Regions from separate parts of the Anaerostipes hadrus ATCC 29173 genome, predicted to be linked through region 2. Evidence: a T-box and tRNA genes for the amino acid it is inferred to sense, from the RefSeq annotation. Region 2 holds a T-box; the other holds one or more tRNA genes.
The links. The T-box of region 2 lies ahead of pheS (phenylalanine--tRNA ligase subunit alpha). A T-box ahead of a tRNA ligase gene usually reads a tRNA of that ligase, here a tRNA-Phe.
Positions count from the first base shown of each region.

Region 1 (16,622 bases), 410 kb from region 2:
AGATTTCATGTCTATGCAGGAATCTTTGCAGTCTGTTCTTATCTTCTGGTAGGCTGCGTGATCCCATTAAGAAATGGAAAAAAAGGCGGACAAAAAGGAATGGAATTCCGAAGCGGATTCGGAAACCTGAACAGTTTTGTCTTAGAATCTCTCCGTGGAATAGACGAAACGATTCAGTATGGACAAGGTAAAAAGAGAAAAGCACAAATAAGTGAAAAATCCATTGAATTAGGAAAAATGCAAAAAGACCTGAATCGCATGGAAGCTATGCAAAGAGCTGTCACAGACTTTGTGATCCTTTGCTGTTCGTTTGGAATGTTCTTTTTAATGTATCATTTATATCAGGCAGGAAATGTCACATTTGATGCTATGCTGCTTGCAACGATCGCTATGATGGGTTCTTTTGGCCCAGTAACTGCATTGTCAAGCCTGTCAAACAATTTAAACCAGACATTAGCAAGTGGAGAAAGAGTGTTATCCTTACTCGAAGAAGAACCAATGGTAGAAGAATCAGAAGGAGAAGCTGATATAAGTTTTGAAGGTGCATCCGTAGAAGATGTAACCTTTGCCTATGATGAAGAAGTCATCCTAAAAGACTGCAACATCAATATGAAACAAGGAAAAGTCATCGGAATCTGTGGAAAAAGCGGCTGCGGAAAGTCCACACTGTTGAAACTTCTGATGCGCTTCTGGGATGTAAACAAAGGAAACATAAAGATTTCAGAAGAAAACGTGAAAGAAATCCCAACCAAGACACTAAGAAACACACAATCCTACGTAACTCAGGAAACCGAACTCTTCCACGACTCCATCGCCAATAACATAGCGATCGGAAAACCAGGCGCAGCAAGAGAAGAAATCATAAAAGCCGCTCAAAAAGCCTCTATCCATGACATGATCATGTCCCTGCCAAATGGCTACGACACCGAAGTCGGAGAACTCGGAGACACCCTGTCTGGTGGAGAAAAACAAAGAATCGGAATCGCCAGAGCCTTCTTACACGACAGCCCGATGTTATTACTAGACGAACCAACAAGTAACTTGGATTCTTTAAATGAAGGAATCATCTTGAAATCACTCAAAGAAGAAAGTAAAGGAAGAACCGTAGTACTAGTATCCCATAGAGAATCTACCATGGGAATCGCAGACGACGTGTATCATATGGATGCAGGAAGAGTTTCGTAAAGAAGTGAAAAGTGAAGAATGAAGTATCTTATCTGTAAGTAGTGTATACTGAAAGATTTGAGTGTATAAATAGAGAAAGAACAATGTATTAGGGTCAAGCCGTCAATGAAATTCGTTTTTCTGACCCTAATACATTGTTCTTTCTCTATTTATACATCAACAACCTTCAGTATACAATTTAATCAATTCCACAACAATATCAACACACATATCCATTCCTTCAACGCTAATATGTTCATAAGGTCCATGATAAGCATGTCCACCAGTTCCAAGATTCGGACAAGGAAGTCCTCGAAAACTTAACTGACATCCATCTGTACCTCCGCGAATCGGCAGAACCAATGGAGCTACACCAGCATTTTCACAAGCCTTCTTTGCATTTTTGATCAAATGAGGACAATCCTTAATAATCTCGGCCATATTTTGATACTGATCCGTAATGGTTAAAGTAACGCAACCATTACCCCATTTTTCGTTCATATTTTTCGCGATCAAACGTAATGTCTGTTTCTTCGCCTCAAACAACCCCTGATCATGATCTCTCACAATGTAATGTAATGTTGCATGACTAACATCACCATTCATGTCGATCAAATGATAGAATCCCTCATAATCTTCCGTGTTTCTAGGAGTCTCCATAGAAGGTAGACAAGAGTTGATCTCCATAGCTACAAGTGAGGCATTGATCATCGTATCCTTCGAAGAACCAGGATGTACATTAAAACCAGTGATTTCAAACTCAGCTTTACAGGCATTAAAATTTTCAAACTGGATCTCACCCTCGGTATCGCCATCCAAAGTATAAGCAAAATCAGCATCAAACCGCTTGATATCAAAATACTCAGCACCACTTCCAATTTCTTCATCTGGAGTAAATGCAATGCTGATCGGACCATGAGGAATCTCTTTACTGATCAGACGTTCTACCATCGTAAGAATCTCAGCAATCCCAGCCTTATCATCTGCACCAAGGATCGTTGTACCATCCGATGTGATCAAAGTACGACCCTTGAGAGAAGAAAGATGAGGGAAAACTTTCGGATCAAGAACCAGACTACTATCTCCAAGAGGAAGAGCTTCTCCATTATAATTCTTCGTGAGGATCGGACGGATCGGGTGATCACAGAAATCAGAAACAGTATCCATATGAGCAATAAATCCAATCGCAGGACAGTTTTCATAGCCCTTTGTGGCAGGTAATTTGCCATATAGGTAACATTTGTCATCTAAGTAGACATCACTGAGACCAAGTTCCTTCATTTCATTTTCCAAGACTCGGGCAAGATTAAACTGACAATCAGAAGAAGGGACAGTTTGGCTGTTTTCATTGCTTGGAGTTAAAATTTTGACGTAATTTAATAAACGTTCGTAAGCTTTCATGATTATTTATTCACCTCGTGATAATTTCTTTTGCGTTTTATAAAGTATATAGATAATATAACACATATTTTCTTCAGTTTTGTAAGATTAAACAGTAAAATTAATCTTCAATTTTTTCTATATTGATGAGTGTATCAACCATCGTATTAAACTAGACTCTCGTAGTCTATAGGAATGCACCAGTTGCAGCAATCGGAATTGTATTCAAAGCAAATATGTTTATTACATTTTTACAAATGGGACTAGCCAATGAAGTTCTGCTGATCCCGTTATTGTATCTTTTAAATGCGGTTGCAAGGATTCATGGAGTCATATATGGGCAGGCATTGACGACTATATTGTAGTGATATTGTCCACGATCATATGGAAGCAATATCAAAATAGTATAACGAAAGAAAAAGACTCCGTAAAATAGTTCGAAATACGAAATTTGTGGAAATTGATGAAAAATTAACAAATAAATAAAAAACAGTATTTATACAAATGGCTTAAAATGGTTGGATTGAAAATAGTATGTTTGTAAAAATGCTGCTTTTTTTGTGCAATTTCTACAAAAAAGAAAAGAAAATAGAAAAAGAATAAATCGTTTTGCGAAAAAAATTCCTTGACTTTTTGTCAAATTGGTCCTACCATATAAGTACAGTAACTGGTAGGACCAATCTTACTATGTCGCGTATACGCTGAAAAATAGGATATCGGAACCCGCTCATATTTGAAAAGAAAGGAGAGAACTTAAGATGTTCATTCACTTTTTATTAGCGATGCTTCCTATCATCTGGCTGATCATTGCATTAAGCGGATTAAAGATGGCAGGACATGTAGCCTGTCCGATCGCTTTGATCATTACAGTCATTGAAGCACTTTTTTTATGGAAGCAAAAAATTATTGATGTCCTCACAGGAGGGTTAGAAGGATTTGCAATGGCAATCTGGCCAATCTGTCTGGTTATCGTGGCAGCAGTGTTTACTTACAACTTGGTCGTACATACGAAAAACATGGAACTTATTAAAAAAATGCTTACTTCTGTATCAAGAGATAAACGAGTTCTTGTGCTGATCATCGCATGGGGATTTGGAGGATTTATGGAAGGTATGGCAGGATTCGGAACAGCTGTAGCGATTCCAGCAGGAATCCTTTGCGGATTAGGATTTGAACCAATCTTTGCAGCAACTGTTTGCCTGGTAGCCAATACGACACCAGTAGCATTTGGATCCATCGGAATTCCAACGGTTACAGCAGCAAATGTAACAGGATTTAGTCCACATATGACAGCATCTTATGTTGTATTACAACTTGCGATCATGGTAATTCTCGTTCCTTTCCTTGTTGTTTTCATCACAGGAAAACATGAAGGAGCTAAAGGAATCGGTGATTATAAAGAAATTTTATTTATTACATTGATGTCAGGTCTTTCATTCTTAGTACCACAATATCTGACAGCAAAATTTGTAGGAGCTGAACTTCCAGCAGTTATCGGATCTGTATGCAGTATGGCAGTAACGATCATCCTTGCAAAAGTAATGCTGAAAGGTAAGGCAAGTAAATTTGATGTAGAAATCGAAGATAATGATGATACTACGATGACAGTAAAAGATGCATTTGTTGCATGGAGCCCATTCATTCTTGTATTACTGTTCTTACTTCTGACTTCAACATTAGTACCAGCGATTCATGATCCATTATCAGCGATCAAATCAAATGTACCAATTTATAGTGGAGAGGGAGCAAGCCCATATACATTTACATGGGTATCAACACCAGGAGTGCTGATCTTGATCGCAGCATTTATTGGAGGACTGATTCAGGGATGTCCAGTTGGTGAGATCTTTGTTGTTTTAGGCAAGACAGTGATTCAGATGTTTAAGACGATCATTACGATCATGGCAGTGCTTGCGACAGCTAAGATCATGGGATACAGCGGAATGACACAGTCTATCGCAGATTTTATCGTACGTGTAACAGGAAGCTTTTATCCATTAGTTGCACCACTGATCGGATCTATCGGAACATTCGTAACAGGAAGTTCTACATCAAGCAGCGTACTATTCTCCAAGTTACAGGCAAGTACAGGAGCAGAATTAAATATCAACCAGATCTGGCTGGTAGCTGCAAATACAGTTGGTAGTACCGCAGGAAAGATTATTTCTCCACAGAGTATCGCAGTAGCGACAGCGGCAACAGCAACGGTAGGAAAAGAAAGTGAAATCTTAACAAAGGTTATCAAATATTTCGTATTATTCGTTATCATCTATGGATTAGTTTGCTACTTTGGAGTTAAATTGATCTGAAAATGATAAAGATAAAAGATATTAAAAAGCTATAAACTTTTAAGGAGGAAGATAAATGAGTGAGTATCAGTATAACAAAGTGACACCAGAGATGATCGAGAAATTCAAAGAGATCGCTCCAAAACGTGTCTTAGTGGGTGATGAAATCAATGAGGATTTCACCCATGATGAGATGGCAATCTACGGAAAAGCTAGACCAGAAGTTTTAGTAGAAGCAACATCAACAGAAGAAGTTGCAGCTGTCGTTAAACTTTGTAATGAAAACAAGGTTCCTGTAACACCAAGTGGTGCAAGAACAGGATTAGTAGGAGGAGCCGTAAGTATCGGTGGCGGTGTTATGATTTCTCTTACAAAGATGAACAAGATCCTTGGATATGACAAAGAAAACTTTGTAGTGAAGATTCAATCAGGAGTCCTTTTAAATGATCTTGCACAGGATGCAGAAAAACAAGGATTATTATATCCACCAGATCCAGGTGAGAAATTCGCAACAGTCGGTGGAAACGTAGCAACCAACGCTGGTGGTATGAGAGCTGTTAAGTACGGATGTACAAGAGATTATGTACGTGCCATGACAGTTGTATTACCAACAGGTGAGATTGTAAAACTTGGAGCTACTGTATCAAAGACAAGTTCAGGATACAGCTTATTAAACTTAATGATCGGTTCTGAAGGTACTTTGGGTATTATCACAGAACTTACATTAAAAGTAATTCCAGCACCAAAATCAGTGATCAGTCTGATCATTCCTTATGAAAACTTAGAGGATTGTATTGCAACAGTACCACAGTTCTTTATGCATCATCTGGCACCACAGGCTCTGGAATTTATGGAAAAAGAAGTTGTTATGGATACTGAGAAGTTCTTAGGAAAACAGGTATATCCAAAAGAATTAGAAGGAACAGAGATTGGAGCATATTTATTAGCAACATTTGATGGAAATTCTGAAGAACAACTGGAAGATATCATTGAACAGGCATCTGAAGTAGTATTAGAAGCAGGAGCAATTGATGTATTAGTTGCTGATACACCAGCCTTAAAGAAAGATGCATGGGCTGTCCGCGGAGCATTACTTGAGGCAATTGAAGCAGATACTGTACTGTTAGATGAATGTGATGTTGTAGTTCCAACAAATAAGATTGCAGAATTCCTGACATATACAAAATCATTAGAAGCAGAAGCTGATTTCAGAGTGAAGAGCTTTGGACATGCTGGAGACGGTAACTTACATATCTATACATGCAGTAATGACATGGAAGAAGGAGAGTTTAAGAAACAGGTTGCAGTCTTTATGGATAAAGTATATGCAAAAGCAACAGAATTCGGTGGAATGATCTCTGGAGAACATGGAATCGGACATGGAAAGATGGACTACCTAGCAGAGTCTCTCGGACCAGTTCAGATGAGGATCATGGAAGGTGTCAAAGAAGTCTTTGATCCAAATATGATCTTAAATCCAGGTAAGATCTGCTACAAATTATAATTTTAATAGGAAACGATTAATCAAACATAAACAAGTAACATAAAACATATACAAAGCTTTTTTAAGGTTATTTTAGGAGGATATCAAGATGGCATATTTAATTTCAGAGGAAGCAAAAGACTTATTACAGGATGTACACGAGTTCTGTGAAAACGAAGTAAAAGAACAGTGTAAAGCATACGACGTCAGTGGAGAATGGCCAAAAGAAATTTATGACAAAGCCATTGAAATGCAGTTACATTCATTAGAAGTACCAGAAGAATACGGTGGACCAGGATTATCAAGAGTAGACGTTGCGGCACTGATCGAAGAAATGGCTATCGCAGATGCAGGATTTGCAACAACAATTTCTGCCAGTGGATTAGGAACAAAACCAGTACTGATCGCAGGAAATGAAGAACAGAAAAAACATGTATGCCAGAAGATCATTGATGGTGGATTTGGAGCTTTCTGTTTAACAGAACCAGGAGCAGGATCTGATGCTAGTGCAGGAACAACAACAGCTGTCAAAGACGGAGATGAGTGGGTATTAAATGGAAGAAAATGCTTCATTACAAATGGAGGAATCGCTTCTTTCTACTGTATCACAGCTATGACAGATAAAACAAAAGGTGTTAAAGGAATCTCTATGTTCTTAGTTGATGCTGGAACACCAGGATTAAGCACAGGTAATGAAGAAAATAAAATGGGTATCCGTACATCAAACACATGTGATGTTGTATTAGAAGACTGTCGTATTCCAGCTGCAAACTTAGTTGGAGAAGAAGGAAGAGGATTCTCAATCGCAATGAAGACATTAGACCAGGCAAGAGCTTGGATGGGATGTGTTGCAACAGGTATCGCACAGCGTGGTATCAATGAAGGTATTGCATATGCCAAAGAAAGAGTTCAGTTTGGTAAACCAGTCATCAAAAATCAGGCAATGCAGTTTAAAGTAGCTGATATGGAAATCAAAACAGAAACAGCTCGTCAGATGGTTGCACATGCTTTAACAAAGATGGATATGGGATTACCACATTCCAAAGAAGCAGCGATCGCAAAATGCTATGCATCTGATATCGCAATGGAAGTAGCTTCTGAAGCAATCCAGATGTTCGGTGGATATGGATACAGCAGAGAATATCCAGTTGAGAAATTATTAAGAGATGCTAAGATCTTCCAGATTTTCGAAGGAAGTAACGAAATTCAGAGAATCGTCGTAGCAAATAACACAATCGGAAGATAGAACATAAGAAGGAGTAAGACTATGAACATTTTAGTATGTATCAAACAGGTTCCGGATGATTCTGTAGAAATCCATTTAAATGCAGAAGGAACACCGGATTTAGCAAACGTAACACCTGTTGTAAATGCATTTGACACCTATGCTCTCGAAATGGCAGCACGATTAAAAGAATCCTCTGAAGGAGAAGTAACAGTTGTATGTGTCGGAGAAGATAGTGCAAAGAACTCTCTGAAAAACTGTCTTGCAGTTGGTGCAGATCATGCATTTTTAGTAAGTGATGATGCATTCAAAGGATCTGACACAACAGGAATCGCAAATATCCTAAAAAATGTGATCGCAAAATTAGAAGCGGACAATGGTCAGAAATTTGATCTTGTATTCTGTGGAAAAGAAGCAACAGATGCCGCACTTGGACAGGGTGGCTTAATGTTAGCTGAAGAACTTGGAACAAGTGTGATCACAAATATTACAGAAATCGCTTTAGATGGCGATAAAGTGACAGCAAAACAGGAAACAGAAGAAGGATACCGTACAGTAGAAGCTTCTGCACCATGTGTTGTAACAGTCACAAAACCAGAATATGACCCACGTTACCCAACGATCAAGAATAAAATGGCAGCAAGAAAGAAACCAATCGGCGATATTAAAGAAGTTGATCTTGCTGATCTTGAAAAAGAAAAAGTCGGAGAATCTAATGCAAAGGTTCAGATCGTTAAATTATATGAACCAGCGAAGAAAGAAGCCGGAATCAAGATTCAGGAAGAAACACCAGAAGATTCAGCAATAAAAGCAGTCGCTATGATGGCAGATGCCAAAGTATTCTAGGAAGGGAGAACAAAGGACATGGCAGAATGTAAGAATATCATGGTATATGTAGAAACTGCAGAAGGAAATCCAGTCAAAGTTGGATTGGAAATGTTATCTCCAGCCAAGAAACTTGCCGATAAAGTTACGGCAGTTGTTATTGGAGGTGGAGTAGCAGATGCAGCAAAAGAAGTAGCAAAGGCCGGAGCCGATCAGGTCATCTGTGTCGACAGCGAAGATTACAAAGAGTTTAATCTCGATGCATATGCTCAGGTTTTAGTAGAATTAGTAAAAGAAGAAAATCCAGAAGCTGTATTTGTAGGTGGAACACAGGATGGAAAAGATATCGCACCAGTTGTTGCAGCAAAATGTAACACAGGATGTGCATCCGATGTATTAGATATCAAAGCAGAAGATGGAGAAGTTATCTATACATGCCCACTTTATGGTGGAACTGTATTGGAAGATGTAAAGATCAAGACAACACCACAGATAGCAACATTACGTTCCGGAGCATTCCAGAAAGTGGAAGACCCAACTGAGGGTGAAGTTGTAGCCAAAGAAGTAAAAGTAGCTGATGATGTGATCAAAGCAAAGATCACAGAAAGTGTAAAAGAAATCGCAGAAACGATCAACCTGGAAGAAGCAGAAGTTATCGTATCTGGTGGACGTGGAATGGGAAGCAAAGAAAACTTCGCATTAGTTGACGATCTTGCAAAACTCTTAGGAGGAGTTGTAGGAGCAACAAGACCAGCCATTGAAGACGGATGGGTATCAAAGATTCATCAGGTTGGACAGTCTGGAAAGATCGTTGCACCAAAATTATATATTGCATGCGGAATCTCTGGAGCTACACAGCACGTATCAGGAATCATGAATTCTGGATACATTGTAGCAATCAACAAAGATGAAGATGCACCAATCTTTGACGTAGCCAATGTAGGAATCGTTGGAGACGTTATGAAAGTGCTTCCTGTTATGATCGAAGAGATCAAGAAGATCAAGGATGCACAGTAAATAAATATCTATTTTTAAAATAGCTTGTTTCTATACTTAATGTATATTCACCATTTATAAAAGGTCAGATTATGGCGTATGCCATAGCCTGGCCTTTCTTTCCGTGTATAATTAATAAGAAGAAACTTTTATATATCACGTCCACAATGCCGGTAAAATGCCAGCATATACAATCCACATAATCCAACAAGTGCATACACAACTCGTGACAGCCAGCTCATATCTCCAAACAAAAATGCAACAAGATCAAATCGGAAGAATCCGATCAATCCCCAATTTATAGCACCAATGATCGTAAGCGTTAAAGCTGTACAATCCAAACATTTATTTCCCATAATAAAATCAAACCTCCTTGATGTGAAATGTAAAGAATTCCAGTATAGTATTTACAAAAAAAAGGATTTTATGTACAAGGTATTAAAAACCTTAAAATACATTTACGTTTAAAAAAAAAGAGAGTATAATACTCATCAAAGACCATGTCTGACTACCGTGAAGGTAAAGGAGGAACAAAGGCATGAAAGTTATTTTTTTAGACGTAGACGGAGTATTGAATTCACAGCAATTATTCGAGAAATGCGAAGATGATCAGCTGATTTCTGTAGATGAGGATAACATTAAGAATTTAAAAACAATCGTAGATGCAACAGGAGCAAAGATCGTATTATCATCATCCTGGAGATACGGATGGGCAGAACACAGTGATGCTGTGCAGGACTGGTGTCAGATTCTAGTTGACATCTTAGCGAAATACGACCTAAAGATCATAGATAAGACAGAATACCTAAGCAGTGGAAGAAGAGAAGATGAGATCAAAGATTGGCTGGATAAGTGTGAAGAGAAGATTGAAGGTTTTGTCATATTAGATGATGGTGCATATGAATGGCATAGACACGGATTTGACAAACATCTGGTCAAGACAGATTTTTGTACAGGTGGATTAAGAGAAGAAGATGCAGACAAAGCAATTAAGATCTTAAATAAGAAAAGATTATTCAGCTTTTTCAAAAAATACTAAAGGAGAGTTAACAGATGGATATAAATAAAGTGACAACAGCAATGATCGATTACTATCAAGGTCAGCCAAAGAGAATCCAGCATTTCTTGAAAGTACACGCGTATGCAAAGCTGATCGGAGAACAGGAAGGATTAGATAAGGAAATTTTAGACATCCTGGAAGTGGCTGCATTAACACATGATATCGGTATCAAAATAAGCGAAGAAAAATACAACAGTAGTGCAGGAAAATACCAAGAGGTTGAAGGACCGGCAGTTGCACAGCAGATGCTGGAAGACTTACAATATGACAAAGCAAAAACAGACAGAGTCTGCTATTTGATCGGACATCACCATACATATGATCAGATTGACGGTATTGATTATCAGATTCTTGTAGAAGCAGATTTTTTAGTAAATCTTGCAGAAGAACAAAGTTCTAGAGAGACAATTGAGTCCGTAAAAGGCAAGATTTTTAAGACAAAAACAGGAATCTGGCTGATAAATAAAATTTTTTGAAAAAAAAGCTTGCCAAGAGTCGAGGAATATGATAAAGTATAGAAGTCGCAGAAATGAGACAACAATTTAACTGCCCAGATAGCTCAGTCGGTAGAGCAGAGGACTGAAAATCCTCGTGTCGCTGGTTCGATTCCGGCTCTGGGCATTGTATGCGGGTGTAGTTCAATGGTAGAACTCCAGCCTTCCAAGCTGATCACGTGGGTTCGATTCCCATCACCCGCTCTTTTATTAAGAAGAATGTTATGCATTCTTCTTTTTTTATGTTTAAGCATAAAAATAATAAAAGTACAGGATCCATCTAAACGATAAATGCACAAACATGAGTAGTTTTGTACAAATTTTGCACTGTGTACATTCTGCAGATTTGTGCTTTTTCTTTGTACATTTCTTGGACTTTTATTTTAAGAGTTGATTCGGTATGATAAATATATGGAAAGCAAAAGGAGGTAAGAACATGTCAATCGTATATAACTTAGATGTAAGATGTCATGAGATGTTGAAATATTTATTATATCAAGATGGCTATACATCGATCACACAACTTGCAGAAGAAATGAATATTTCTAAGCGTAGTGTTTATTATGATATACGCAAGATCAATGAATGGATGGAGGCACAACATCTGTCAGAATTAGTCGTTGAGCGAAAAAAGGGAATACGAATTGACGATGAACAAAAAGCAATGATTCGTGCAGGATTAAAGATGATACCATCTGAACTTGCTTATGTGTTTACACCAACAGAACGAGTAAAGATCATTATATGTTCTATTTTGCAAAGAAATAGAAATTTGTTTCTTGATGATTTTATGGATTTTTGTCAGGTGAGTAGAAATACAACGATAAGCGATGTGAAAGAGGCAGGAAGAATCATTTCTGAATATCAGCTGCAGCTGATTTACGAAAATGGAAAAGGGTATCACATTAAGGGTGATCTTGTACGAAAAAGAAGTATTTATTTTTCTTATTTTAGTTCAATTGCAGATTTTTATAAGAAAGGAATTCTTCCGTTAGACGCTCCAGAAAAAGTACAAGAATTTTTGGACAGATTAAAAGATATTGAAAACGCGTTGGATGTTCAATATGTACAAGGAACGTTATACACTATTGCAGTGTTCTTTTCAACCATTGATAATCGTACAGATGTTGTTGAATTTTCGAAAAAAGAAAAAATGGAGATTATGGATACGAAAGAGTATGAAATGGTATCTAGAAGATTTTCAGATTTAAAAGAAAGTGAACAATTATATCTGACATTACATTTACTGGGATCAAGAATGCAGAGTATACCGGTAGATTTTATGGAAGAAGAATCTGGGCAAGAATCACAATGGCTTTCCAGGATACTTGTAAAAGCTTTTTCACGAATTGCAGGAGTTGGATTCTCAAAGGAGAGAGAGTTAACAGAGGCACTGGCAGCTCATTTAAAGACATCAATGTATCGATATCGATATGGAGTACAGCTTGCGAATCCTATGTTAGATAATATAAAAAATGAGTATGGAGATCTCTTTGAACTCACAGCAAGAACCTGTAAATATTTGGAAAAAGAAATTGGATTTCCGATTCCGGAAGGTGAAATTGCGTATATAACATTACATTTTGGCGCATTTATCAGTGCAGGACAGGAAAAAGAAAACAGATTAAGAATTTTGATCGTATGTCCCAATGGAGTCAGTACTGCAAATATGATATGGGGTGAGATTCAGACACTTGTCCCAGATGCAGATGTAGTTGACGTGTGTTCATTAAGAGAATATGAGAGAGCACATGATTATAATGTAGTGATTTCGACAGTCGTAATTGAAAATGAAAAAGATCTGATTTTAGTACATCCGATTCTTACAGATAATGATCGAATGAAAGTTTTGCAAAGATGTATGAAGTATAAGCATGAAAATAATGTCAGTATTTCGAACATTACAGAAATTGCATCAAAATATATGACAAATGATAATTTACAAAAATTTAAAGAAGAATTGATTGAGCTATTTTCAAAAAATTCTCTGAAACAATATGTGGAACATAAGAAAAAACCTCAAAAGGGATTGTATGAAATATTGGAGGATCCATATATTCGCATTATAAAAGATAAGTTTAAATGGCAGGATGCGATAAAAGTTTCTGGAGAGGTATTATTAGAAAATAAATTGATCAGACAGTCTTATATAGACAGCATTATTTATAAAACAGACCAATATGGTCCCTATATGTTTATTACAAAACAGGTATTTCTTGCACATTCAGAAATTGAAGATGGAGCACAAAGCATGGGCTTATCAATGACTATTTTTAAAAAGCCTGTGGAATTTATAACATTAGATGGTAAGCAGCGATTTGCAAAAATTATTTTAATGTTATCAGCTCAGGATCAAAAATCGCACATTCGTTTATTGAATGATATAATGACAATTTTTTCAGAACAAAAAAATGAAGAAAAATTATGGGGACAGAAAGAAATTTTGGATGTTAAAAATGTATTGTATGAACTTTTACAGGAGGAAAAATGAAGCAGATATATGACATGTTGAAATTGGAGAATATAAAAATTCTTGCAGGAGTAAAAGACTGGAAAGAAGCAATTTATACAGCAGTTCAACCATTAGTAGATGGTGGATATTGTGAAGCAAGATATAGTGATGAGATCATAAAAAATACAGAAAAACTTGGACCATATTATGTGCTGTGTGAAAATGTGGCATTGATTCATGGGAGTACAGAACAAGGAGTTATCAAACGTCAGATTGCCATTACACTATTAAAAGAACCAGTAAAATTTAAAGAAGACGGATACGATGTAAGAATTCTTGTTACGTTAGCTGCAACAGATGCGGAATCGCATATGGAAGTACTACAGGCGATGTCAGAATTATTTGAAAGCAAAGAAAGTACGCAAAGAGTTTTAGATGCTTCAAATGAAAAAGAAATTTATGACTTGTTTGTTGGGGCAGTGTAGAAATTATATGGAGATACACAAGGAGGATAAAAGATGAGTTTTATTATTAATATATTATCAACACCTGCGATTTTGGTAGGTCTGATTTCATTATTTGGTTTGATTTTGCAGAAAAAACCAGTAGAAGATGTTGTAAAAGGAACAGTAAAAACAATTGTTGGATTCTTGGTACTGACAGCAGGTTCAAGTTTTTTGCAGACAGGGTCTTTAAATGATTTTGGTGTGATTTTTAATTATGCTTTTAATATGCAGGGAGTTGTGCCAAATAATGAGGCAATCGTATCGTTGGGATTAGCTGATTTTGCAAGTGATACAGCTTATATTATGTGTATTGGAATGATCGCTAATATCGTATTAGCAAGATTTTCAAGATTACATTACATTTTCTTAACAGGACATCACACATTATATATGTCAGCAATGTTAGCAATTATTTTAAATGTTGGAAATCTAACAGGTCCAATGTTATGGATTTCAGGTGGACTGATCCTTGGACTGATCATGGTAATTTCACCAGCACTTTGTCAGCCTACTATGGAAAAAATTACGGGAACAGATGAACTTGGATTTGGACATTTTGGTGGATTTGGTTATTGGTTTTCAGCACAGATCGGAAAGCTATTTAAAGATAAGAGTAAATCTACAGAAGATGTGAATTTCCCACAAAGAATTTCTTTCTTACGTGATACAACAGTAGCAATTGGTTTAACAATGACAATCTTCTTTGTTGTTGTAACATTTGTAGCAGTTGTTGTGAGAGATGGAATGAGTGACCCAACAATTTCTGCTTTCTTTAAAGGTGAAACACAAACACATTGGATTGTATGGGCTATTACAAAAGGATTAAGTTTTGCAGGTGGTGTATATATCATCTTAAGTGGGGTGCGTTTGATCATCGGTGAGATCGTTCCAGCATTCCGTGGTATTGCTGAGAAGATCGTTCCAAATGCTAAACCTGCAATTGACTGCCCGGTAGTATTCCCATATGCACCAAATGCAGTATTAATGGGATTTCTTGTATCATTCTTAGGAGGTATTGTAGGATTATTTGTTCTTGGAGGAATCAATAAGGCATTAATTCCAGTAGCGCTTATTTTACCAGGAGTTATTCCTCATTTCTTCTGTGGAGCAACAGCAGGAGTTTTTGCAAATGCAGAAGGTGGATTAAAGGGATGTCTAGTAGGATCATTTCTGCATGGATTACTAATTACATTTCTGCCAGCAATTTGTATGCCAGTTATGGGATCTTTGAACTTTGCAAACTGTACATTTTCAGATGCAGATTTTTCTATTACAGGAATTATTTTAGGAAATATTGCTCAGTTTGTAAAAGGTGGAGGATTATTTGCGGTATGTGTAGTATTATTCCTTCTGCCAATTATTTATAACGTTATTATGCCAAAGAAAAAAGAAGCTTAAAAATAAGAATTAGATTTTAGGAGGTATTTATTATGATTAAATCAATTATGTGTTGTTGTGGTTCAGGACTCGGATCAAGTATGTTAGTTCGTATGAACGTTGAAAAAACTCTGCAAAAGATTGGAGTATCAGGAGTAAGTGTAACACATTCTTCATTATCAGATGCAGCAGAAGGAGCAGCAGATTTATTTGTTGTAGGAAAAGACTTAGAAAATTTTGTAAAACAATTACCAAGAGTAGTTATTTTAGATAATATTATGGACAAAACAGAGTTAGAAAACAAATTAAGAACAGAGTTTGAAAAATAAAAGGGATTTATGAATATGGAAAAGGATAAATTAGAGGAGTTGAAGCTTTTATCAGCTAAGATTCGTAAAGACGTTTTGGAAATGTTGGAAAAACGTGGTTACGGACACATGGGCGGTTCTTTATCAATTGTAGAGTTGATGAGTGTACTTTATGGAAAGCAGCTTCGATACGATGCAAAGAATCCTGATTGGGAAGAAAGAGATATGGTTGTATTATCCAAAGGACATTCAGGCCCAGCGTGGTATAGTGTACTTGCAGAAAAAGGATTTTTTGACAGAGAATGGCTATTTACATTAAATGATGGTGGAACTAAACTTCCATCGCATCCAGATCGATTGAAAACACCAGGAGTAGATATGACAACTGGATCACTTGGTCAAGGAACATCTGCAGCGGCAGGAATTGCAACGGGATTTAAAATGAATAAAACAGATCAGTATGTATACCTGATCGTTGGAGATGGAGAATTAAATGAAGGTCAATGCTGGGAAGCATTTCAATATATTGCGCATTATAAATTAAATCATTGTGTTGTGATTATTGATGATAACAAAAAACAGTTAGATGGTACAACAAAAGAAGTAATGAATCCATTTAGTATCGAAAATAAAATGAAGGCATTTGGGTTTTATACACAGACTGTAAAAGGAAACGACGAGGAAGCAATTGATGAAGCAATCAACCGGGCCAAAAATGTAAAAGACCAGGCAGTATGTATTATTCTTGATTCCATAAAAGGAGCTGGAGTCCCATATTTTGAACAGTTGGATGCAAATCACTCCGTAAAATTTAATAATGATACGATTAAAAAAGCTACTAAGGATGCAATCAAAGAGTTAGATGAGTTCATTAAGGGAGGTGCCAGGTAAAATGTTTCAATTAGCAGAAAACAGACAGGAAGCAGGAAGAGAATTAAGAGATTGCGTTGTTGAGACATTGCAGGAACTTATGAAGGATGATGACAAAATAACAGCTCTTGAAGCTGATTTGGGTGGAGCAAGTGGATTTACCAAAATTAAAAAGACAAATCCAGAGCGTTTTA
Region 1 is NZ_AP028031.1:503,000-519,621, forward strand. It holds gene QUE18_RS02415 (amino acid ABC transporter ATP-binding/permease protein) at 1-1,185, shown strand, start outside; gene pepT (peptidase T) at 1,342-2,565, opposite strand; gene QUE18_RS02425 (L-lactate permease) at 3,303-4,853, shown strand; gene QUE18_RS02430 (FAD-binding oxidoreductase) at 4,909-6,336, shown strand; gene QUE18_RS02435 (acyl-CoA dehydrogenase family protein) at 6,425-7,561, shown strand; gene QUE18_RS02440 (electron transfer flavoprotein subunit beta/FixA family protein) at 7,583-8,386, shown strand; gene QUE18_RS02445 (electron transfer flavoprotein subunit alpha/FixB family protein) at 8,405-9,382, shown strand; gene QUE18_RS02450 (DUF378 domain-containing protein) at 9,511-9,717, opposite strand; gene QUE18_RS02455 (HAD domain-containing protein) at 9,900-10,400, shown strand; gene QUE18_RS02460 (HD domain-containing protein) at 10,415-10,897, shown strand; tRNA gene QUE18_RS02465 (tRNA-Phe) at 10,970-11,042, shown strand; tRNA gene QUE18_RS02470 (tRNA-Gly) at 11,049-11,119, shown strand; gene QUE18_RS02475 (BglG family transcription antiterminator) at 11,352-13,406, shown strand; gene QUE18_RS02480 (PTS sugar transporter subunit IIA) at 13,403-13,852, shown strand; gene QUE18_RS02485 (PTS ascorbate transporter subunit IIC) at 13,886-15,271, shown strand; gene QUE18_RS02490 (PTS sugar transporter subunit IIB) at 15,304-15,579, shown strand; gene QUE18_RS02495 (transketolase) at 15,589-16,449, shown strand; gene QUE18_RS02500 (transketolase family protein) at 16,451-16,622, shown strand, end outside.
Region 1: it encodes a tRNA-Phe, which carries the amino acid that the T-box ahead of pheS (phenylalanine--tRNA ligase subunit alpha) is inferred to sense. The anticodon was not compared.

Region 2 (16,622 bases):
TTGCGATGGGTAAAGAAGATGTAGAAACTTTCGAGAAACTGATCGACAAAGGTGTTACATTTAATGTACGTAAAGTACCAAGCGATTCTCCAGAAAACATGGGTGAAATGCTTAAGAAAGCGAAAGCAGAACTTAAATAATCAATTTAGAAAAATATATAGGAGGAATTATCATGTCAGTTATTTCAATGGTATTAGTTGTTATCGTTGCATTCCTGGCTGGTATGGAAGGTGTTTTGGATGAATTCCAGTTCCATCAGCCATTAGTAGCTTGTACATTAATCGGACTTGTAACCGGACAGCTTGTTCCTTGCATCATCCTTGGAGGTAGTCTTCAGATGATCGCTTTAGGATGGGCTAACATCGGTGCAGCCGTTGCCCCAGATGCTGCATTAGCAGCCGTTGCATCTGCAATCATTCTTGTTCAGGGTGGACAGGGAAGAGCTGGTGTTGATACTGCCATCGCAGTAGCAATCCCATTAGCAGTAGCAGGATTATTCTTAACAATGATCGTTCGTACACTTTCCGTTATCTGTGTTCATCAGATGGATGCAGCTGCTGCAAAAGGTAGCTTCAAAGGTGTAGAAGCATGGCATATCATTGCAGTTTGTTTACAGGGTATCCGTATCGCGATCCCAGCAGCAGCATTACTTGCAATTCCATCATCTGCCGTAGCTGCAGCATTAAATAGTATGCCAGCATGGTTAACAGATGGTATGTCCATCGGTGGTGGTATGGTCGTAGCCGTAGGTTACGCAATGGTTATCAACATGATGGCTACAAAAGAAGTATGGCCTTTCTTCGCAATTGGTTTCTGTCTGGCTGCTGTTTCAGACTTAACACTGATCGCATTAGGTGTTATCGCTGTATCTATGGCACTGATTTACCTGAAACTGTCTGAGAATGCAGGATCTGGTAACGGTGGAAGCAATACTGGTGACCCATTAGGCGATATTTTAAATGATTATTGATTAAGAAGGAGGTAAGAAAAATGGCAGAGAAAAAAGTTCAATTAAGTAAAAAAGATAGATTGTCTGTAGCATTACGTTCTACTTTCCTTCAGGGTTCTTGGAACTATGAACGTATGCAGAATGGTGGTTGGTGTTTCGCAATGATCCCAGCTATCAAGAAATTATATACAACAAAAGAAGATCAGATCGCAGCATTAAAACGTCATCTGGAATTCTTCAATACACATCCATATGTTGCATCTCCAGTTATCGGTGTTACACTGGCTCTGGAAGAAGATAAAGCAAATGGTGCACCTGTAGAAGACAGTGCGATCCAAGGTGTTAAAGTCGGAATGATGGGACCTTTAGCTGGTGTTGGTGATCCAGTATTCTGGTTCACAGCAAGACCTATCCTTGGAGCTTTAGGAGCTTCCCTTGCAATGGGTGGAAGTATCCTTGGACCAATCTTATTCTTCGTATTATGGAATGTAATTCGTTGGGCATTCATGTGGTATACACAGGAATTTGGTTACAATGTAGGAACAAAGATCACAGAAGACTTATCAGGTGGATTACTTCAGAAAGTAACAAAAGGAGCATCTATCCTTGGTATGTTCGTCCTTGGTGCCTTGATCGAACGTTGGGTAAGTATCAACTTTACACCTGTAGTATCTAAGGTTACATTAAGTAAAGGAGCTTACATCGATTGGGCTAAACTTCCAGCAGGAGCAGAAGGAATCAAAACAGCATTAACACAGCAGGCATCCGGTATGGCACTTGATCCAACAAAAGTTACAACTCTTCAGGATAACTTAAACTCATTGATTCCTGGATTTGTACCATTACTGCTAACACTGTTATGCATGTGGTTATTAAAGAAAAACGTTTCTCCAATCATCATCATCATCGCATTATTTATTATTGGTATTGGTGGACACGTTATCGGATTATTATAAGAGATGATCTAGCACATATACAAAAGGCCCGGAAGTCCGGGCTTTTTGCTTATATAAGAAGAATATAAAAAATATATCGGTAAGAATGAACGAAAAGTCATCTTGTATAAGCAAAGAAAATTGTATAGAATAAATAAAGAAGAACCTACAGAATCGGAGGAAAGCTTATGGCACAATCAATTAATACAAGAGTTGATGTTGTTGTGGAAGCAACATCGTATCAGGGACTTACAAACTATGGAAAGATCATGGTTGGAGACAAAGGATTTGAATTCTTTAATACAAGAAATGTCAATGATTATATTCAGATTCCATGGGAAGAAGTTGATTATGTGATCGCATCTGTGATGTTTAAAGGAAAGAAAATCCCACGTTATGCGATCCAGACAAAGAAAAATGGAACATTTTCATTTGCATCAAAAGAACCTAAGAAAGTGTTACGTGCAATCAATCAGTATATACCATCCGAACGTCTGGTGCGTTCTCTAAGCTTTTTTGATGTGTTGAAACGTAATTTTATACCATCAAAGAAGAATGCGAAAATCAAGAAATAAATGTAGTTTTAGAGTTGAAAGGTGAAGAAGGTAGCTATGGGACATATTTTAAGAATGAATCCAGTTTTTAAAGAAATGATCTGGGGTGGAACAAAATTAAAAGATATTTATGGATATGAGATTCCGAGTGATCACACAGGAGAGTGTTGGGCAATTTCTGCACATAAGAATGGAGATTGTACGATCGCAGATGGAGAATATAAAGGAAAAACATTATCCTGGTTATTTGAAAACCACAGAGAATTATTTGGAAATATCGAAGGAGACCAGTTCCCATTACTTGTAAAGATCATTGACGCGAAAAATGACCTGTCTGTACAGGTGCATCCAGACGATGTGTATGCGAAGGAACATGAGAATTCTTTAGGAAAGACAGAATGTTGGTTTGTTCTTCAAGCGGATGAAGGAACAAAGATGGTCATGGGACACCATGCAAAGACAAAAGATGAATTCGTCAAAGCGATCGAGAATGATGATTATGACAATCTGTTAAATTCATTCAAGATCAAAGCAGGAGATTTCTTCTATATTCCATCTGGAACATTACATGCGATCTGCAGCGGATCGCTGATCTATGAAGCACAACAGTCTTCTGATATTACATATCGTGTTTATGATTATCATAGAAAAGATGCGGATGGAAATGAAAGGCAGCTTCATGTACAGCAGTCTATTGATGTGACAAATGTACCAGCAGATATTGATCAGAACAAAGAATTTCCGCAGACAATTCTTGAGAATGGTACAAAGACAAGATATGTTGACAGTGAATTCTTTAAAGTGGATCGTTATCAGTTGAATGGAAAAAATGTGATCAAGAATGACGAACCATTTATGATGGTAAGCATCATAGAGGGAACAGGAATTTTTGAAGGAAATGAAGTAAAGAAAGGTGACCATTTTGTGATCTGTTCCGATCAGAAAGAAGTTACTTTTGATGGAGATATGGAAGTCATGATCTCCACATTATGATCATGACCATAATAGATAAAGAAGGATTATAAGAATATATAGAATAAGGAAGTTTTATATGAAGGAAACAGGAAAGGTATTTGGCGTCTTGCAAAGAGTCGGACGTGCATTTATGCTTCCGATCGCTGTTTTGCCAGTTGCAGGTCTTTTGCTTGGAATTGGACGATCTTTGACAAATGAAACAATGCTTCGGGCCTATCATCTGATGGAGATCATGGGTCCGGGGACTATTTTGTATGGAGTAATTAAAGTTGGAAGTGATTGTGGAAGTATTATATTTGGCAATCTTCCGTTGATATTTGCAATGGGAGTTTCAATTGGGATGGCAAAGGCAGAGAAAGCGGTAGCAGCATTATCAGGGGCATTGTCTTTTTTCGTTATGCACGAAGCTATTTCATCGATGTTATCATTGTATGGTGATACATATACAATGCATGCGGGAGCAACGGATCAGATTCTTGGAATAACATCACTACAGTTAGGTGTATTTGGAGGAATTCTTGTCGGACTTGGTGTCGGGTATCTTCATAACCGTTTTTATAAAATAAAACTTCCAGAAGTTTTATCGTTTTTTGGCGGAACAAGGGCAGTGCCGGTTATTTGTACCATTGTATATGTTGGAGTTGGAATATTAATGTTCTTTATCTGGCCTCCGATCCAGAATCTGATGTATTCCATTGGAGGAATTGTGAGAGCTTCAGGCTATTTAGGGACGTTTATTTATGGAGTGATGGAACGTGCATTGATCCCATTTGGACTTCATCATGTATTTTATCTCCCGTTCTGGCAGACATCGCTAGGTGGAACGATGGAAGTTGCTGGGAAAATGATCGATGGGGCACAAAATATCTTTTTTGCTCAATTAGCAGATCCAGCAACAACACATTTTAATGTGGAAGCAACAAGATTTATGGCAGGAAAATTCCCATTGATGATCTTTGGATTGCCAGGAGCGGCATTTGCAATTTACCGTTGTGCCAGACCTGAACAGAGAAAAGTTGTCGGTGGACTTATGATTTCAGCAGCATTAACATCAATGCTCACAGGAATTACGGAACCGTTGGAATTTACATTTTTATTTATTGCACCTGGATTATATGGAATACATTGTGTTTTTGCAGGACTTGCATATATGATGATGCATGTATTGAAGATTACAGTTGGATTAACATTTTCTGGAGGGCTTATCGATCTGTTCTTTTTTGGAATCATGCAAGGACAAGAAAAAACAAACTGGATGATGGTCATTCCACTGGGAATTGTTTATTTCATAGTGTATTATTTCTTATTCCATTTTCTGATCTTGAAATTTGATATCAAAACACCAGGAAGGGAAGAAGAACCAGCACAAGAATATGAAGAAGAGCCAGAATATGAATACAGAGAAGATTTTTCAGAAGAATTATTAGCAAAGATCGCAGCGGGACTTGGAGGCAAAAAGAATATCGGTGATATTGACTGTTGTGTTACAAGACTTCGATGTGGACTGAAAGATATAAGTCTGGTGGATGATGCCATGATCAAAGAAACAGGATCAAGGGGAATTTTGAAACGAGGAAACAGCATTCAGATCATTTATGGTCCATATGTAACGGTGCTAAAATCAGAACTGGAAGATTATTTAAGGACAAGACGAGCAAAGAAAGAAATCAAACAATTACTAAAAGAAAATACACATTCCAAAGATAAAATGCAACAGGAAAGTATCGCCTGTCCGATCAAAGGATGCGTGATTGAACTAGAAGAAGTTGGAGATGAGGCATTTTCTGGTGGAATGTTAGGGGAAGGCTTTGCAGTTAAACCAGAAGAAGGAAAACTATATGCACCAGTAGATGGGATCATCGCAGCAGTGTTTAGGACAAAACATGCCCTTGCTATGGAATCCAAAGATGGAGCAGAAGTTTTGATACATCTTGGGCTTGATACAGTAAAGCGAGGTGGAAAAGGCTTCTATATGAAAGTAGAAGCTGGTCAGAAAGTAAAAAAAGGAGAGCTCATCTGTGAGTTCGACTTAGAAGATATGAGAGTAGATGGATATGTTATGACGACTCCGGTAGTTATCAGTAATAATGCGGAATACGCAAGTATTTCATTGAAACATATTGGAGAGTGTAACGTAGGGGAAGAAATACTGACCCTTTATAAATAGGTAACTATAAAATTAAATATAGATACAATTCTTAAACTTAAAAAGAAAGAATGTATTTATGATCGATATCAGATCATAAGATGCATTCTTTCTTTTTACTTGCAGACAAAAAACTACCGTAGTAAAATAAATTCAATATGCTAACGAAAGAGAAGGTTTGAAAAGTATGAAAAAAGAACAGATCAAAGGATCATTATCATTATTTTTAGCTGCGATCATATGGGGCGCTGCATTTGTTGCACAAAGTGTTGGAATGGATTATGTTGGACCATTTACATTTAATTGTGTTCGTACATTGATCGGAGGCATTGTATTGATTCCGTGTATTGCGTTTCTAAACAGAGGAAAAGTAAGGAAGAAAACATACTTCACGGAGAAAAAGAGATTGCTATTAGGCGGAATCTGTTGCGGAGTCGCATTAGCTACAGGAAGCACCTTGCAGCAATTTGGAATCATGTATACAACTGTAGGAAAAGCAGGATTTATTACAGCATTTTATATTATCATTGTTCCAATTTTGGGATTATTTTTAGGAAAAAAGTGCGGATTATCCGTCTGGATCAGCGTTGTGATCGCACTTGCAGGACTTTATTTTTTATGCATTACGGACGGATTTTCGATTGGAAAAGGGGATATCTATGTATTTTTAGGTGCAATTGCATTTTCGATTCATATTTTAGTGATCGATTATTTTACACAATTTAATGATGGAGTGAAAATGTCATGTATTCAGTTTTTTATCTGCGGGATTCTTTGTTTTGTTCCAATGATGCTTTTTGAACATCCGGAGATTAGCATGATCTTACTTGCATGGAAACCAATCTTATATGCAGGAGTGATGTCATGTGGAGTTGCTTATACATTACAGATCGTGGGGCAGAAGAATATGAATCCTACGGTAGCATCGTTGATCCTTAGTCTGGAATCTGTGACCTCTGTGATCGCTGGCTTTTTAGTTCTGCATCAGAATTTGAGCCATAGAGAGTTGATAGGGTGTGGGTTGATGTTTATAGCAATCGTATTGGCACAACTTCCACAGAAAATTTAATTGACAAATGCCATAAGAATGTTATAGAATAATAACGTTAAAGGCATTGATGGTGCACAGTAAGAAACCAAAAGTTTCCGAATTTCACACCGTAGCTGTATCTCTGAATGCGATGCAACAATCATTTTCATATCATGTATCAGTAGGAGATAACGGAGTCTGCCCGTTATGCAGAGACTTAAGTGCTTATGGTAATTAAGAAGAAGTTTAACGATACCATAGGAATTAGGGTGGTACCGCGAGTATATATTAAGAACTCGTCCCTTTGCGGACGGGTTCTTTTTCTTTTGCCTGAATACAGAAGAAAAAGTAACCTGATCCGAGAATATAGAAAAGATCAATAAAGGAGAACTAAGCAGATGAAAGAGAGATTAGAGGCAATCAAGAAAGCTGCCTTGGAGAAAATCGAGCAAGCAGATGCAATGGATAGTTTAAATGATATCCGTGTATCTGTACTGGGTAAAAAAGGTGAATTAACTCAGGTATTAAAAGGAATGAAGGACGTAGCCAAAGAAGAACGTCCGATCGTTGGACAGATGGTCAATGATACCAGAGCAGTCATCGAAGAAGCATTAGAAAAAGAGATGACATTATTAAAGAAAAAAGTTCGTGAAGAAAAGATGAAACGTGAAGTCATCGACGTTACATTACCTGGAAAAACTCATGAAAAAGGACATCGTCATCCAAACCAGATCGCGCTGGAAGATTTAGAGAGAGTATTTATCGGTATGGGATACGAAGTTGTCGAAGGACCAGAAGTAGAATACGATAAATACAACTTTGAAATGTTAAATATTCCTGCAAATCATCCTGCAAAAGATGAACAGGATACATTCTATATCAACAAAGATATCGTGTTAAGAACACAGACATCTCCTGTACAGGCTCGTATCATGGAAACAGGACAGATGCCAATTCGTATGATCGCACCTGGACGAGTATTCCGTTCTGACGAAGTAGATGCAACACATTCTCCATCTTTCCATCAGGTAGAAGGATTAGTTGTAGATAAAGGAATCACATTTGCAGACTTAAAAGGAACATTAGAACAGTTTGCAAAAGAATTCTTCGGACCAGATACCAAAGTAAAATTCCGTCCACATCATTTCCCATTTACAGAGCCAAGTGCGGAAGTAGACGTGACATGTTTCAAATGTGGTGGAAAAGGATGCCGTATGTGTAAAGGAAGCGGATGGATCGAGATCTTAGGATGTGGAATGGTTCACCCACACGTGCTTGAAATGTGCGGAATCGACCCAGAAGTATATTCAGGATTTGCATTTGGAATCGGTTTAGAGCGTGTCGCATTATTAAAATACGAGATCGACGATATGCGTCTGTTATACGAAAACGATAAGAGATTCTTATCACAGTTCTAAGAGAAACGATAAGAATATTTCGAATAGAGAAGATAGAATAAAGGAGAATAAAAGTAATGGATACACCAATTTCATGGATCAAAGCTTATGTGCCTGATCTTGATTGCACACCACAGGAATATGCAGATAAAATGACATTATCTGGTTCCAACATGGAAAGTGTCACATATTTAGATAAAAACTTAGAAAAGATCGTAGTCGGAAAGATTGAGAAGATCGAAAAACATCCAGACGCAGACAAACTGATCATCTGTCAGGTGAATGTTGGAGATGAAACAGTTCAGATCGTAACAGGAGCACCAAACGTATCAGAAGGAGACTTAGTACCAGTTGTCTTAGACGGTGGACGAGTTGCCGGAGGACATGACGGTGGAAAGAACCCAGAAGACGGAATTAAGATCAAAAAAGGAAAACTTCGTGGAGTAGAATCTTTTGGTATGATGTGTTCTATTGAAGAACTTGGAAGTTCCAGAGACATGTACCCAGAAGCACCGGAATATGGAATCTACATTTTCAATAAAGACGTAAAACCAGGAGATGATGCAGTTGAAGCTTTAGGACTTCGCGATGCAGTTGTCGAATTCGAGATCACATCAAACCGTGTAGACTGCTTCAGCATGATCGGTATGGCAAGAGAAGCAGCCGCTACATTTAAGAAAGACTTCTTTCCACCAGTTGTCACAAAGACTGGAAATGATGAAGATGTCAATGATTACATCAAAGTAAGAGTCGAAGACGAGGATCTTTGCCCAAGATACACAGCAAGAGTTGTAAAAAATATCAAATTAGCACCATCACCAGAATGGATGCAGAGAAGATTAGCTGCGATGGGAATCCGCCCGATCAATAACCTGGTTGACATCACAAACTACGTGATGGAAGAATTCGGACAGCCAATGCATGCATACGATCTTGATACGATCGCAAACAAAGAGATCGTCGTACGCCGTGCAAAAGCAGGAGATAAATTCACTACATTAGATGGTGAAGAAAGAACAATGGATGAAAATGTCTTAATGATCTGTGATGGAGAAAAAGAAATTGGTATCGCAGGTATCATGGGTGGAGAAAACTCTATGGTAACAGATGATATCAAGACATTATTATTTGAAGCAGCATGCTTTGATGGAACCAATATCCGACTTTCTTCTAAGAGAATCGGTTTAAGAACCGATGCATCTGGTAAATTCGAAAAAGGATTAGACCCAGAAAATGCAATGGCAGCGATGGATCGTGCATGCCAGCTGATCGAAGAATTAGGAGCAGGAGAAGTTGTTGGAGGAGCCGTTGATGTTTATCCAAATCCAGTCAAACAGATCCGCCTTCCATTAGAAGTAGACAAGATGAATGCCCTTCTTGGAACAAATGTATCCAAAGAAGAAGTCTTAGAATATTTCGGAAGAATCGACCTTGGATATGATGAAGCAACAAATGAAGTCATCGTACCATCCTTCCGTCAGGATCTTCACCGTATGGCAGACCTTGCAGAAGAAGTTGCAAGATTCTACGGATATGATAACATCCCAGTTACATTACCAAACGGAGAATCCACAGCCGGTAAGAAACCATTCAAGATCCGTGTTGAAGATGTCTGCAGAAATGTAGCAGAACAGAACGGATTCTGTGGTGGAATGACATATTCCTTCGAAAGTCCAAAAGTATTCGATAAATTATTATTAGATGAAAATGCAAAAGAACGTCAGGCAATCGAGATTTCAAACCCATTAGGAGAAGACTTCAGTATTATGAGAACAGTTTCCTTAAACGGAATGTTAACATCTCTGTCTACAAACTTAGCACACAGAAATAAAAATGTAAGATTATATGAATTTGGAAATATCTACATTCCAAAATCATTACCATTAACAGAATTACCAGATGAAAGAATGCAGATGACACTTGGAATGTACGGAGAATGTGATTTCTTCACATTAAAAGGTGTTGTAGAAGATATGCTTGATTCCTTAGGATTAGGTGGAAGATCTGAATATGCACCAACAGGTGAACATCCATTCTTACACCCAGGAAGAGCAGCAGATGTGACGATCGATGGAGAAAAAATCGCCTACATCGGACAGATTCATCCAGAAGTTATGGATAACTATAACATGAAAGGTGAAGTCTATGTAGCGGTCATTGACATGCCAACATTAGTACCGAAAGCAACCTTCGACCGCAAATACGAAGGAGTAGCCAAATTCCCAGCAATGAAACGTGACTTAAGTATGGTTATGAAGAAAGACATCTTTGTTGGACAGCTTGAGAAGATCTTCAAAGATAAAGGTGGAAAACTTCTCGAATCCTACGAATTATTCGATGTCTACGAAGGAGACCAGATCGAAAAAGGATATAAATCCGTAGCATACTCCTTAACATTCAGAGCAAAAGACCGTACATTAGAGGACGCAGAAGTATCTAAGATCGTTGAGAAGATTCTTGATGAACTGAAGAAATTAGGCGTTGAATTACGTGCTTAATTGTGATCGAAAACAAAATAAAGTGAGAATTAAAATCCTCTGGCAGATAATAGTGTCAGGGGATTTTTTGTTCACCAGAAAGAAGTTTATATTCCAAAGGAAACTTTTTCTAAAAATTATTGTTTTTCAATAATTTTTATGCTACAATAATCTTGAAATTATCGAAAAACAATAATTGGAGGTAGATAGGATGAAATCAAACATAAATAAACTAATCCTGATCGAAGTCATCGCAGGAATCCTTTTTGCATTTATAGCAAGCAAAATCCTACATATGACAGCAGCACTACAGATCATGTACTTACCATTTGAACTCATAGGAAAAGGGCTAAGATTTCTATCCCTAAGTTCAGCAATAGGAAATGTCATCGCGATCATCATATACGCAGTCATTTCAATGATACCAGCAATCTATATCATCTATCAGAGAAAAAGAGGAAGAACACAGAAAGAAGACATATTACTTGTTGCATTCACAGGGCTATTATTTTATTCCATGTATATGTTCATCAATCCAGGACTCATGTATCAGAAAATGCCAGACATTTTTTCAATGGACCAGAATAGTCTGATTGTAATGAAAATTATTTACGCATTCATCATTTACAGCGTCCTGATTATGTGGTTGATCATGAAAGCAATCCGTTTTCTTGGAGATGACAGCCAGAAGAATTGGAAAAGCCGCTTATATTTTGGGATGAAAGGACTCATTGCTGCGCTAGTCAGTTATTATACGCTTTTGATCACATATGCAAAGACATTCGAACTGCTTCATAAGAGCGAAAATAAACTGCAAAATGTATCTTCAATAGAATGGCTTAAATCAGTATTACAGTTATTACCAATCATTATGACAATCCTGCTATTTATCAACATCATTCATGTAGTAAAAGCAATCGAAGATCATAAGGAAGAGCAGCAGATGATGACAGTGGCAAGACTCGCAAGTGTTGCAAAGGTTACCGCAGTGGTTACAGTCATATCAGATTTTATCCTGAATTTTTATCAGTTTTTATTAGGAGCAACCTTACAGAATGTAAATGTTACATTTGCACCAGATGTATCCATGGAACCATTGATCATAGCATTTGGAGCATTGATCTTCTATGAATACTTCAAGCGGACCAAACAACTAAAAGAAGAAAATGACCAGTTTATATAGAAGGAATGATAGTTATGGCAATTAAAATACATTTGGATGACATCTTAAAAGAGCGAAATATGACATCCAAAGAATTATGTAAAAAAGTCCATATTACAGAAGCAAACCTGTCAATCTTAAGAAGCGGCAAGGCAAAAGGAGTGCGTTTCTCAACGATCAATAAGATCTGCTATTATCTTGAGTGCGATGTTGGAGATATCTTGAAATTTGACGGGAGATTGGAGGAAGAAGATGAGTAGGGGAATCAGAAAAACAGGAATATTTATAGCGGTTATGCTTACGGTAGTAGTCTTAACAGGATGCCAGATTGCAAAGAAGGACGAAAGTGGACAGGCGAAGGAAGAATTATATGGAGCTTATGCAGTTGTAGGGGACAGGATACCAGACGGTAAGATAGCTGGAGTGAAAGATAAGAAAGGATTTGTGCATTTTAAGAAAATAAAAGGATATTTTCTATATAAATATATGCCAGAAAAAGATACTGTCAGTATGGATGGAGATCCACAGTTGACACATTTTAATTTCGTATCAAACGTTGATGGACAAATGGATGATAAAAATAATATCACATCGAAGGAAAAAGAACAAAAAGTAAAGGCAACAATGTATGTTCAAGAAACAAAAGGCATAGTAACAACAAGTCTGGGAATGATTTGTAAAAGATCAGATGGAACAGTTTATTTAAAGAATGCAGATGGATTTATGGGATGTGCATCAGTGCAGGATTTTGGAAAAGGTCAGTCAATGACACTAAACTTTTCATCGGATGTGGGAGATAAAAAAATCAGTTATGAAGTGGAATTTAAAGCAGACCATGCAGTAAGAAAGATTCAGATTATCGAAATGAACAAAGATGATGTCAAGATCAAAAAAACAGCCTATATTTCACCTAAAATAAAACAATACCAGATGCAAAAAGATACAGCATATGTTATTATAAATGAACAGCTGATCGGTATGAAAGGTCAAACGATCAACAGACAGAAGATACATTCAGCAAAGAAGAATTTCACATATAAATGGAAGCAGCTTGGAGATAATGGAGTATTGACACCGACAGACTTGAAGTTTAAAAAGTAAAATCAGGAGGATAAAATTAAAATATGAAAGATAAAAGAGAATCATTTAACAGCAGGTGGGGATTTATCCTCGCCTGCATTGGTTCGGCAGTTGGTATGGGAAATATATGGATGTTTCCGACAAGGGTATCTTTGTATGGAGGGGGTTCCTTTTTGATCCCATATTTTATCTTTGTCGTTGTGATCGCATCCACTGGTGTGATCGGAGAGATGAGTTTTGGACGTGCGGCAAGGTCTGGACCGATTGATGCATTTGGGATGGTCTGTGAGAAGAAAGGAAAGAGAAAAGTCGGGGAAGGGTTAGGAATGATACCAGTTCTTGGTTCTCTTGCTATGGCAATCGGATATACAGTTGTGATGGGGTGGATCTTAAAATATGCTGTTGGAACTTTCACAGGGGCAACACTTGCACCAAAGACGATCGAAGAATTTGGTGGACGTTTTGGAACAATGGCATCTGCATTTGGAAATAACATCTGGCAGATTCTTGCTTTGATCTTATGTATGTGTATTTTGATCTTTGGTGTAGGAGCAGGGATCGAGAAAGCCAATAAGATTTTAATGCCAATTTTCTTTGCGCTGTTTGTGATCCTTGGAATCTATGTGGCATTTCAGCCAGGGGCAGCAACGGGATATCAATATATTTTCAGAGTCGATAAGGCGGCCATCTTAGATCCAAAGACATGGATCTTTGCACTAGGACAGGCCTTCTTCTCCTTATCCGTCGCAGGAAATGGAACATTGATCTATGGATCGTATTTATCCGATGAAGAAGACATCCCATCATCTGCGGCAAGAGTTGCATTTTTTGACACGCTCGCTGCGATGCTTGCAGCACTCGTGATCATCCCAGCTATGGCAACAACTGGAGCAACACTGGATCAAGGAGGACCGGGGCTGTTATTTATCTATCTTCCAAACTTGATCAGCTCCATGCCAGGAAGTACGATCATCGCGATCATCTTTTTCGTTGCAGTGCTTTTTGCGGGAATGACATCACTGATCAATCTCTACGAAGCACCAATTGCAACCGTACAGGAAAAGCTTCATGTAGGAAGAAAGACCGCCTGCGTGATCATCGCAGTGATCGGCGTGATCGTCTCCTTATTGATCCAGGGCATCGTATCTGACTGGATGGATATCCTATCCATTTACATCTGCCCACTAGGAGCAGGACTCGCAGGAATCATGTTTTTCTGGATCGCCGGAAAGAAATATGTAGAAACACAGATAAACAAAGGAAGAGAAACAAAATTTACAAAGATGTATTATCCAATCTGCAAATATATTTATGTACCAATTTGTATTTTGGTATTGGTGCTTGGGATTGCGTTAGGCGGAATTGGGTGAGGAATGAAGAATCGTAGTTAAGGTATATCTTGGCTGCGATTTTTTCTTATATGAAAGTAAACAAATTAAGTTCCAAGAAATCATACGAAATTGCAAGAAAAGGATATTTACATTTAAGAAGATTTTTGTTATGATATAACTATCAAAGTAGAAGTATCATCGAATATGATATGACTATAAATATAGAATAAATAACAAAGATAAAGGGGATTTAGCTATGGAATTAAAAGAATTAACAAGTGCAGAACAGGTTGTGATGAAATGTATCTGGGATTATGGAAAGGATATGCCATTACAGCAGCTGATTGAAAATCTAAAACAAGATTACGGAAAAGATTATAAAAGAACAACGATCCGTACATTTGTCCTTCATTTAGAAGAGAAAGGATATGTGACAACATATCAGATTGGGAAATATTCTTATATTAATTATCTGATCGAAGAGCAGGATTATAAAGAACAGGAATTGGAAAAGACAAAGAATTTCTGGTACAAAGAATCTGGATTTGATCTGGTGAAGACATTATATAAAGGAAAATTAAATGAGGGGAAACTAAAGAAACTCAAAAAGTTGTTAGAAGAAATCGATGATTGACAGGAGAAGATATGATAGACATAAGAGAGATATTGGTTAGGATATTTAGTGCGATATTTTTATCCATGTGCACTGGAAGCTGTATGTTTGTTTTCTGGATGGCACTAAGAAAGTTTTTTGCAGATAAGATTCGTCCAAAAGTCTATGATTTGATATTAAAGATCATTCTAATTGCTTACTATGTTCCGGCAGGATATCTGTTGGTAAATATTTTTTTTGATAATGGGTATGTATTTGATTTTACAGGTACTATCATCAAGGCTTTTTATGCTATATCGTTGTTCTGGCTGGCTGGAGCAATTGCAACAGTTCTGAAGTTTGGAGAACGAACTTTTCGAATTAGAAGAGAAAAAGAAAGATGCTTTCCATGCAAGATGTATGTGCAAAAGATCTTTGAAGATTGTAAAAGAGAGCTTGGAATTCGCAGATCAATAGAAGTATTACAAGGATATCGCATTCAGATTCCAATGACAGCAGGAATATTAAAACCATGTGTGTTTTTACCTGTGGAAGATATGGAAGAAGAACAATTAAAAACGTGTATTTACCATGAACTCACACATTATAAGAAGCACGATATATTTTGGAATTATATAGCATGTCTGATGGTATGTATTCACTGGTATTGCCCATGGATCAGAACTGTATTTCGTAAGAACGATGAATGGAGCGAGGTGATCTGTGATCTATCAGCGATTGGTTATGTAGGATCAGCGAAGCGTTATTTTACAACGATTTTTGAGATGAGTCAGAAAAGTCAGGGAATCAAAGCATATCGGGCAGCATGTCTGTTTGAAAGCCGAGATAGTTTAGAACAAAGAATCTACTATGCAATGATGTATCGAAAACAAAAGAAGATAAAATATGCTGCGGTGATTGCAATGACCGTGATATTTTGTGGAATGAGTGTAACCAGTATTTTGGCTGCAAGTAAGGGATATCAAAAGGCGTATACAAAATGGGTACAAGAAACGGAAGTAGAAATAGAAGAACCAGATGATGAGGAAGAGGAGAGAATATCGTATGAAGAAAAAACGGGAGTTTTGGGAAATGATAAGAGTGAAACGATAAAGAAGATAAATTTTAAAAAGATGGATGCGATGACATTGGAGACTTATGTAAAGGCAGGAAAAAGGCTTCGATATAAAGGATTAACTCCGAAACGAAATGAAAATATAGAAATTTTTATAACAAGTCAAAAAAATTTTAAGGGGATAAAAGTTGGGATTATTGATTCACAGAATAGGATTAGATACATACAGGACAGAGGGAGAGATTTAGTTGAACATAGATTTAAGATAGAAAAAGAGGGGAAATATGATGTGTTTATTGAAATGGAGGATAAGAAAGATGTAAAAATTGTTGGAATGATTAATATTGATGATGATTAAAGAGATGGAGGAATAGGAGGAGAAAACGATGATAAAATATATAAAAATAATGGTAACAGTATTTACACTTTTAATTAGTTGTTCAGTGACAAATATATTTGCAAGTGATACGAATGATGTTATAGAAGAAAAGATAGATATATCAGAAAATATTATTGATGAAGTTGGAGAGGAAGACTTTGAACTGTTGTCTAATTCGATAACAGTTAATTGGACAGTGAAAAATGGAGTTAGAAAGAAAACTAAAGAATTTTATAAAAAGAAAGGAAGTAGTATCAATATTAGGTTACAGATAGCTCCAAAAACAAAAAGTGTCAAAGTAGGATATTTAGATGCAGATAAAGTAAAACATTATAAAACTGTTAAAGCAGAAATCAATCACAATTTTATAATACAAAAAACAGGATATATAGAGGTGTTTGTTGAAAATAGTAGTGGAAAAACTGTAACGGCAAGTGGAACTTATACTAAGTAATATTTTATTTATAAATGTATTTTATAAGAGGTGATGCAATATGAACAATTAAAAAATCCATGTAATACGAATGGCTGCCACCTACC
Region 2 is NZ_AP028031.1:914,561-931,182, forward strand. It holds gene QUE18_RS04465 (PTS sugar transporter subunit IIB) at 1-140, shown strand, start outside; gene QUE18_RS04470 (PTS mannose/fructose/sorbose transporter subunit IIC) at 173-970, shown strand; gene QUE18_RS04475 (PTS system mannose/fructose/sorbose family transporter subunit IID) at 991-1,905, shown strand; gene QUE18_RS04480 (DUF956 family protein) at 2,073-2,459, shown strand; gene manA (mannose-6-phosphate isomerase, class I) at 2,496-3,431, shown strand; gene QUE18_RS04490 (PTS sugar transporter subunit IIABC) at 3,490-5,580, shown strand; gene QUE18_RS04495 (DMT family transporter) at 5,747-6,628, shown strand; T-box leader at 6,666-6,896, shown strand; gene pheS (phenylalanine--tRNA ligase subunit alpha) at 6,988-8,007, shown strand; gene pheT (phenylalanine--tRNA ligase subunit beta) at 8,064-10,484, shown strand; gene QUE18_RS04510 (hypothetical protein) at 10,675-11,646, shown strand; gene QUE18_RS04515 (helix-turn-helix domain-containing protein) at 11,661-11,885, shown strand; gene QUE18_RS04520 (hypothetical protein) at 11,878-12,726, shown strand; gene QUE18_RS04525 (sodium-dependent transporter) at 12,750-14,075, shown strand; gene QUE18_RS04530 (BlaI/MecI/CopY family transcriptional regulator) at 14,293-14,670, shown strand; gene QUE18_RS04535 (M56 family metallopeptidase) at 14,682-16,061, shown strand; gene QUE18_RS04540 (hypothetical protein) at 16,090-16,536, shown strand.